One region of the Marinomonas sp. TI.3.20 genome, then DNA from elsewhere that is predicted to be linked to it. Evidence: predicted binding sites of a transcription regulator. Region 1 holds the regulator's gene; the other holds the start of a gene.
The links. Region 1 encodes LexA, which represses DNA repair genes until DNA is damaged. Its sites were predicted from a motif close to TACTGTNTANNTANACAGTA; they were not measured.
Positions count from the first base shown of each region.

Region 2: a site for LexA is predicted at 1,376-1,395, ahead of V6259_RS12625 (LexA family protein). Genes of this name have one in related genera too.

Region 1 covers NZ_JBAKAS010000020.1:16,632-21,375, reverse strand. The annotation lists gene topA (type I DNA topoisomerase) at 1-1,368, shown strand, start outside; gene V6259_RS16760 (DUF6586 family protein) at 1,365-1,835, shown strand; gene V6259_RS16755 (hypothetical protein) at 1,838-2,104, shown strand; gene lexA (transcriptional repressor LexA) at 2,157-2,777, opposite strand; gene dinG (ATP-dependent DNA helicase DinG) at 2,848-4,744, shown strand, end outside.
Region 2 covers NZ_JBAKAS010000012.1:31,512-36,255, reverse strand. The annotation lists gene V6259_RS12630 (Y-family DNA polymerase) at 1-931, opposite strand, end outside; gene V6259_RS12625 (LexA family protein) at 942-1,361, opposite strand; gene V6259_RS12620 (hypothetical protein) at 2,100-2,618, shown strand; gene V6259_RS12615 (crossover junction endodeoxyribonuclease RuvC) at 2,689-3,336, shown strand; gene V6259_RS12610 (hypothetical protein) at 3,419-3,706, shown strand; gene V6259_RS12605 (hypothetical protein) at 3,767-4,435, shown strand; gene V6259_RS12600 (recombination-associated protein RdgC) at 4,459-4,744, shown strand, end outside.

The DNA.
Region 1 (4,744 bases):
ACTGTCACTGTAACAAGTGGTGAGTATGAGTTTAAAGCCAAAGGACGTATTTTACGCTTTGATGGTTACACTCGTGCTATGCAAGGTGTGGTTAAGAAAGGCGAAGACAATATTCTTCCAGATGTTGCTAAAGGTGAGACTCTCACTCTAGAAGCATTATTGCCAGAGCAGCACTTTACTAAACCAACGGCGCGTTTTGGTGAAGCCAGTTTAGTAAAAGAGCTTGAGAAACGTGGTATTGGTCGTCCTTCTACGTATGCATCAATCATTTCTACTATCCAAGATCGTGGTTACGTTCGAGTAGAGAATCGTCGCTTTTACGCTGAAAAAATGGGCGATATTGTGACTGAAAGATTGGTGGATAGCTTTCACTCCCTCATGAACTATAGCTTTACTGCACAAATGGAAGAGCAGTTGGATGCAGTGGCAGAAGGTCGTGAGAACTGGATTGAAGCACTCAATGCTTTTTATAATGGTTTTAGTGCTGTCTTAGCCAAAGCAGAAGATCCTGAAGATGGGATGATGCTGAATGAGCCAACACCAACCGATATTGCTTGTCCTACTTGCGGAAGGTCAATGCAAATTCGAACTGCTAGTACAGGCGTATTTATGTCTTGTTCTGGCTATGCGTTACCACCAAAAGAGCGTTGTAAAGCGACGATTAACCTTACTCGTGGTGATGAAGCAGTTGCTGTAGATGACGATGAAGCAGAATCAAAAGCGCTGATCAATAAGCGACGTTGTGATATTTGTGGTTCTGCCATGGACAGTTATTTGATGGATGAACACCGTAAGTTACACGTGTGTGGTAACAATCCAACATGTTCTGGTTATGCGGTGGAAGAGGGTACATTTAAGATCAAAGGGTACGATGGTCCTGTACTTGAGTGTGATAAATGTGGCTCAGAAATGCAGCTTAAGACAGGCCGTTTCGGCAAATATTTTGGTTGTACCAGCGACGATTGTAAAAATACTCGCAAGCTTTTGAAGAGCGGGGAAGCGGCGCCACCTAAGATGGACCCAGTTCCGATGCCTGACCTAGCTTGTTTAAAAGTAGAAGATCATTACGTTTTACGTGATGGTGCAACGGGTTTGTTTTTAGCGGCTAGTCAGTTTCCGCGTAAGCGAGAAACTCGAGCACCGCTGGTGAAAGAATTGCTTCCTTACATGGAGCAGATCGATCCTAAATATCACTTTTTCTCTAATGCTCCAGTTATGGATAACGAAGGTCGTCCGACCATTATTCGTTACAGTCGTAAGACGAAAGAGCAGTATGTGATGACTGAAGAAGAAGGTAAGCCAACGGGTTGGAAAGCCTATTATGTTGGTAAGCAATGGGTCGTTGAAGAAGGTAAGAAAAAGAAATGAGTGCTGCAACTCCAGCGAGTTTAACCAATCAAAAGTTGGATTCAGCACGCCGTTTTCTTCGACAAAGTCAAGAAGATGCAGGTTCTTGGCTTGGCGCAAGTTTGGAAGGGGCCGCAATCTTTCATTTGCGCAGTGCGTTGAATGGATTGCTACAGGAGGTTGGTTTGGCTTACCAACTAACCTCTGGTTTGCAACTTGACGGTTTGTTGAAAGAAGCTAAAGATAAAGATGTTGTCGTGCCGGTATTAGTCGAACTGCATGACTTATCTTTGCAATCTGGTTCTTGGCTAAATCAATTAGAGCAAGCTTATTTGGTTCAATTTGAATGCCGCTCTTCCATGTTTGTTAAAGCCAATGAAGCAAACTTGATTGGTCGTGGCGGCGATGACGGTGCATCGGTTAATGTGTTTTTATCTAAGCTAACGGAGTTGGTGTTGCGTTTTAGAGAAGAATCCTCAGAGTATTAAATATGAAAGAATCCTATCTAGAAATTATTGAGCTGGACAATGGCGATATTGTATTGCGTCCAGCTGGCGAAGAGGGCGAGAATGCAGAGCCCTTGGCAACATTAACAATTTCTGATGATACTAAGTCTTATCTTAAAGAACGTTATTTTGAACTGGCAAAATGCATGTTTCATGCAGGGATTGATTTTGTTTATTCGGAAGAAGAAACGTTTGGTGATGACATGGAGTATCCAGAAGATATGGATGTAAGGCCTAAAATATTGCATTAAAAAAGGCGAAGCATTTGCTTCGCCTTTTGGCTTTTCGGCTGAAGGTTCTGATTTAAATAGTTTGGCGTATGACGCCTACTGAAAGTCCTTCAATAGCAAACTCTTCGCTTTCTAAATCTACAATGATATCGTCAAAGTCTTCATTTTCCGGTACTAAGCGAATTAAGCTGCCTTTTTGGAAAAATCGTTTAACAGTGACTTCTTCGCCTATTCGAGCAACAACAATTTGGCCGTCACGAACAGTTGTCGTCTTATGAACAGCAAGTAGGTCTCCTTCCATGATGCCTATGTTCTTCATGCTAGTGCCAGAGACGGAAAGAAGGTAATCCGCCTTAGGTGAAAACATCGCGGCTGGAACATTAACATGAGACGCGACATTTTCTTGGGCCAAAATTGGAAACCCAGCAGCGACCTTGCCAATAACGGGTAATCCGGCATCCGCTTTTTCTGCTAAAGCAGGGTCTTCAAGCAGGCGAATGCCACGGGATGCGCCGGAAAGCATTTCTATGGCCCCTTTTTTAGCGAGGGCTTTTAGATGTTCTTCAGCGGCATTGGGAGATTTGAACCCTAGGCGATGGGCTATTTCTGCACGAGTTGGAGGAAAACCTGTTTCGCTAATAAATTCACGAATGGTTTCTAGTACGTCAGATTGTCTGTTGGTTAATTTAATCATAGCGTCATCTGGTTGTTTATACAGTAACTGTTATTATATACAGCATTATTCAAGATACTCAATAAATTAAATGCTTTCAGATGAACTAAAAACACAAATTCACCTTGCTTACCGAGCCTCGCTGGAAGCAAAGTCCCATAAACCTAGAGTTGGTCAGCGTCAGATGATCGGCACAATCGCCCGTACTTTGGGAAATATAAAGCAAGGGAGCGAAGGTGAGCGGTTAGACGAAAAGCATGTGGCCGTTGTTGAGGCGGGGACGGGGACGGGTAAAACACTGTCTTATTGTCTGGCTGCGATTCCAATTGCAAAAGCGCGTGGCTTAAAGTTGATTATTTCAACGGCAACCGTAGCCTTGCAAGAACAAATTCTCCATAAAGAATTGCCTGATCTGTTAGAGCATACCGAATTAAGTTTCAAATATACCTTAGCAAAAGGGCGTGGGCGTTATCTTTGTTTGAATAACTTGGAAGGTTTTCTGAGTTCTGAAGAGCAAGGTATAGAGGATATGTTTGCTGGGTTGTTTGAACAACATCTTCAATCTGATGATATTAACACCGCGCTTTATCAAGAGATGGATGTTGCTTTATCTAAGGGTGAGTGGGACGGCGACAAGGATAATTGGTCTGGCATTATTAGGGATCAAGATTGGCGCCGCTTGACTACGGATCATCAGCAGTGCACTAACCGCAACTGTGCTAATTACTCTGCGTGCCCGTTTTTTAAAGCGCGCGGTGAAATTGAAGACGCGGATGTGATTGTTGCCAACCACGATTTAGTGCTTGCTGATTTATCGCTTGGTGGTGGGGCAATTTTAACGCCGCCGAAAGAAACTATTTATGTTTTCGACGAGGGGCATCATTTGCCTGATAAGGCAATCGGCCATTTCCGTCACGAGGTTCGTTTGCAACAAAGTATTACCTGGTTGCGACAGCTCGAAAAAAATCTAGTGAACTTAAAGCAAGAGTTGACCGATGACGTTAGCTTAACAGGGCAGTTGTTGCTTAAAATTCCTCAACAGATTCAAAGTATTGTCAATTTCATCCAGTACGCACAGCAAGGTTTAGCGCCTTATATTCAAGGCTTGGGCTTGGATCAAGAGAATAATCAGCATCGTTTTGAGTTTGGTGTTATTCCTGATGAGTTACGGCAGCTAGCCTATAGTTTGCAGACCTCCTATCAGAAGCTTTTCAATAATATTGAAAGTATTCAGGACGAATGCAAGAAAACCAAGCAAAACGAAGGGATGGGTGTGACGCCGGAAACTGCTGAAACCTGGCAGCCAATTTTGGGCGTTATATTGGGGCGTTTAGAGCAAAGTGTTGAGTTGTGGCGTTTATACTCGGCGGTCGATGACCAGAATTACCCACCGAACGCGCGCTGGTTAGTGGTTACAGGGCAAGGTATGGAGCAGGATATTGAATTAGGTGGTTCACCTATTTTAGCGGCCCATACATTGCGTCAGCAATTGTGGGATAAGTGTTTTGGGGCTATTGTTACCTCGGCGACATTGACTGCCCTAAACCAATTCCACCGATTTAATATGCGCTCAGGAGTGCCGCACGAAAGTGAGTATTTGCGAGTTTTAAGCCCATTTGATTTTCAGAAAAATGGTCTGCTGGTCATACCTGATATGGAAAATGAACCCAATCGGGTTGAACAGCACACACAAGAGATTGTTCAATATCTTGATAAACAAGTAGATTCTAAGAAAGGCAGTTTAGTGCTATTCTCTTCGCGTCGGCAAATGGAGGAGGTGGCTAAATCTCTTTCTGCCGGATTGCAGGATATTCTATTGATGCAAGGGGAGCAGTCAAAACGCGTTATTTTAGATTCGCACAAGGCGCGTATTGATGATGGTAAGGGCAGTTTACTGCTTGGGCTCGCTAGCTTTGCCGAAGGGGTGGATTTACCTGGTGATTATTTAACGTGTGTTTATATCGCAAAAATTCCGTTTGCCGTGCCTG
Region 2 (4,744 bases), on a different contig from region 1:
GGCTTAGATAACGAAACGGGGCCGACTTATCGAAGGGGCTATTTTGAATAAAAATAGTGAGTCGCTTAGCTTGAGCTTTCCTGTTGCGCAGTTTACTGGCCAGCTTTTCAGCATGCTGTGACAAATGGCCTCTTATTATGTCCTGATCCATGACTCTCTCAGTGAAGGTTTTACTCGATACCATTTGCTTTTGTGCTGGCGCCTCAAACTCAAGGCCGAAGCATACCTCTCCATTAAGTTCTGCAATCACTCTTTGCAAGGTCACACCAAACACTTTTCGCATTCGAGCTTGATCAGACGATTTAAGGTCCCATGCCGTGCTTATCCCCATGGCCAACAATTTCTCTTCAAATTTGCGTCCTATCCCCCACACATTGCCCACTGGCATTAATTTCAAAAGCTTCTCAAGTCTTTCGCGGCTTTCGATCGCCACAACGCCCTTTGTTGCTGGATATTTTTTTGCGCCATACGCCGCCGCTTTCGCTAATGTTTTAGTAGCCCCGACGCCGACGCTAATTGCTATTCCAGTTTGCTGTTGAACGGTGTTTTTAATAAAACGAGCGTAGGCTTCATGACCACCGTGTTTATCGATCGTTATTTCTAATCCATCCGAGACACCAAATGACTCATCAATAGAATAGCGATCACACGGACCAAGAAGGCTCTCTATGGCGCATGCTACTTGAACACTGGATCTTGCATACAAAGGGAAATTGGAGGCGTGAGCGACCCCACCGCGAGCCTCAAACTCATCTTTGATCTGAAAGTAAGGTACGCCCATTTTAACGCCATTTTTTTTGGCCAGTTTGGATCGAGCGACTACATTGCCATCGGCTGATGAAAGAACGACAAGCTCTTTGTGTCTTAAATGAGGGGCGTATAATACCTCTACCGACGCAAAGAAGTTGTCGCCGTCTAAGAGATAGTACATAAAGGCTTTCTCACCACATCGATCTCACGACAGCCACAACTACACCGGATATTATGAGTTCATCATTTTCTGTAATTGGGATGAATTTATAGGCTTTGTTGTGGGGCATTAAGCCTAATACCGGCCTCATCAATAATTGTTTTACCGTGAAATCACCGTTCAACTCCGCAACAACAATATCTTTATCTTTCGCGCTAACCGATCTATCGACACACAAATAATCGCCATTTAGTATCCCAGCGTCTTCCATGCTACTGCCCTCTACTTGAACGTAAAAGCTGCTATTAGGGTTTCGTACGCAAAGGTCATCCATGCTCAATAATCCATGATCAATTTCACTAGCGTAGTTGGGAAAGCCTGCGGACACCCTGACATTAGAGGACGGCAAAGCGAGATTGTTGGGTTTATTCTGGGTGACATTAAGCGGCATAAACACTCCTAAAAAGCTGGATATTTATACAGTGTATAGTAAGATTTTTGTATTGTTAAGGGGAATAATTTTGGCGCTATGTCAGTGCGCCAAAATGATCCAAAAGACTATAACCTCATCCATTTCGGCCGTTCCTTGAATGACAACAATTCTTTAACGTAAAATTGATGCCCTAAATTTTTTTATAAATACAGGAATAAATAATATGTTTATCTGGCTGGTTCTCACGTGGGTATCTTTTAGTTTTGTTGCCAAATACCTAAAACATAATTTTAATATGATCTCTCAATCAAAAGACGCAACGCAAAGCATTTACTGGTTAATAGATCAGATCTCACAGCAAACTCCTATCGGCATTCTTCTGTACTGCTTACCGGTAATGTTGATTGGAGCTTACTTCACCTATAAAAAACCCGCTTGTTAAGGTTTCAGTAAAAGTATCTAAGGCAATCTCTTCATGTGTAATATTGATCATTTAAATAAGTTAATGATATAAATTGAATTACTCGCATTAATTCTATTGAGACCATGAGCAGCGTTATGAATGTTAATACACGTCGCGTAGCACAAATAATGTGCGCAATCACAAAAGAGATTCTCTGGAATCCACGGCAAAAATGGGCTCGTGAAAGAATGCCAAACTGCGAGCTAAAGATTAAAGTCGGAAACGGAAAGGCCACAAATGTAAAATCCTGTCGACCTACGGATTCTAACATTCAGCTCACCTATGGTGAAAAAATGATAATTTCGCACCTAGATTCATCGAAAATTCACTTATGGACAACTGGTAATGAAATCCTTCAGCGTGGTTACTTTGGTGGGGAGCTTAATCTCTTAACAGCACTTGCACAGGTAATAGTCCATGAATTTTCTCATGTAATACAAGTGATTTTAAATACTGAGGATGCCGCTAAGTCCCACGGCAAGTTGTTCTACAAAATATTAGATAAAGCCCATGTTTCTGGCATGGCAGATCGAATAAAGGATGAGCTTAATTCTCGCTGCTTAGATATGGGAGTGGATTTGAGTGAGGTTAAAAGTACAGGTACCGGAAAGAACTCTAAGGATTTCTCCATTGGGCAAACTGTGTGGTTGGCTGGTCGATATAGTTACCTCAACCCATTTAAAGTGACGTATAGAAAGAGGAATTTGAAACTAGTTTCTCTTAAAGACAAGGACAAAACGCTACTGGCTCATCCATCTTATGTTTACAGCACTGCCGAAGCTCGTAAAAACCCTGACATAGACGTTGGCTAACAAATTTGTAAAAGCGCTCAAGTATGAGTGGATAAATATCGTTTTGATTTTCTAATGGGGTTCGTATTTTTTGAAAAAATATCTTTTAGCTATTGATCCTGGGTCGAGAAAATTTGGATTTGCTGTTTTTAGTTTTGAAAATGGAGATCAGCATGAACTTATTGAGTTTGGCACTGTGGTTATAAGCAAACCAACTAAACAGTGTGCAACGACATCTATTTATGAACGCCTTAGGCTAATAGGTGAGTTTGTGGAAACTATTTGCTGTAAGTATTCTATCGATGAGTTCGCTATAGAAGAGGCATTCCTTGGTAAAAATACGGATTCCACAATCAAAATGTCCATGGCTCGTGGGGCATTTATTTGCACTATAAGCAAAGCAACCTTAAATGTTTATGAATACCCCGCAACCAAAGTTAAACAGATTGGCGCGCTTAATGCGAAGGCAACAAAAGACGATGTTATCTCAACGATAAAGATGATTTATAGCTTGCGAGACATAACAGAAGACGCTGCAGATGCGGTTGCAATCGGCAGGACTCATCTAATATTACGACACGGCGCGCTTAGTCGTGCACATCAATTATTTACGACTGGTGTAACCTCCGGTGCATTTCGTCGAACCTCTACATCGAGAGGCTCTTCAAGAAGATCTACCGCTACATCTAGGGATGCAATGGAAAAAGCGTTATTAGCTAAGGGATTAATCAAGGCCTAATGATTAATAGACTTAATTGTTTTAATTGAATTACAATACTTAAATCAATTGAATCTATTCTCTATAAATTGAGGCCGCACAGATGCTATCTAGGAAACACAGCTCGTCTACACGCACCGAAAGTGCCGATACCCCCGCCGTACTGACTACCAAGAAATACTCAATTACGAAGACTAAGCAAAATGGTTTGTTTGCTCTCCTATTAATGGCTTGGATGTACGCGGGAAGATTTGTTTATAACCACTATGTGGATCTAAGTGACAACATCATCGTTGTGCTTTTTCTCATCACATACTTCTACGTTGCTACTTTGCTTTTAATTAAAACATTGTTCAAAGGTCAACCGCGCAAGCCGATACCGACAGAGTAAATATCTTATCTTAGTAGTCGATTAACTCCCAACAACTAACCTTTCTGAGGCTCTAATATTATGCAAAGTATCTTAAATCAACTTCACGCTACCTACACAAATCACTCAGAGGCCATAGTAGCCACCGTGTCGACCGATCAAATGATCAATGCTACGGGTAACGGTTTGCAGGAGCTTGAAATTGACCCTCGTAACACGGTAATAGCTCAGCGCTGCTTACTTGAATCGTCTAAGCACTTCAGACAGCTAATTAGCTATTGCCCTATCATCAACAAAAAAGGGGAAGTATTGGTATACCTCCGTAAGAAGGGAGGCAACGAATCAGGTCTTCATGATTTGCATTCTATTGGCTTCGGTGGGCACGTAGATGGTGTTGAGGCCCAGTTTAACAGTGCTGGTGGCATAGAGCTCGAACCGACTTTATTGCAAGCTATCGAGCGTGAACTTGATGAAGAGCTTAAACTCAATCTAAATGCGCTTGAGGTTGAGCACCTGGCCGGAAAGTATATCTTATCAAATGAAAACTCAGTAGATGCTGTGCATTTGGGTGCGGTGTCGTTTATTCGATATGACGGACCTACATATAACGGCGAGGTAGACGTTATTGGCATTAAGGGTTTCTATCCACTATCAGATTTGGCTCAGTTTAATCTTGAAAGTTGGTCGTCACTACTAGCTGAGTCAAGCGAACTAAAAGAGTTCTGCGTTAATGTTGCAAAATCAAACTAATTATAGAGCAAGCTATTTCAACCATGATTATTAATAAAGCTTACGTATCAACAATTCAAAACGGTGTCGATCTATCTAAATTCGAATCAGACTTAAAAGATCACATCTTTAAACCTTGTGAAAAATCATCAGCATTCAGTAGCGGATGGGTCCCAGTGATTCGAAATTCTGATTGCTACTTATTGCAAAGCCATGGATGCGGGTTGTTCCGATTTTGTATCGAAACTCGTAAAGTAGACAGCTCGGTTTTAAGTGAAGAGCTCGCTGTGAAAATTAGCAATATAGAGCTGCAGGAAGGGCGTACAGTAG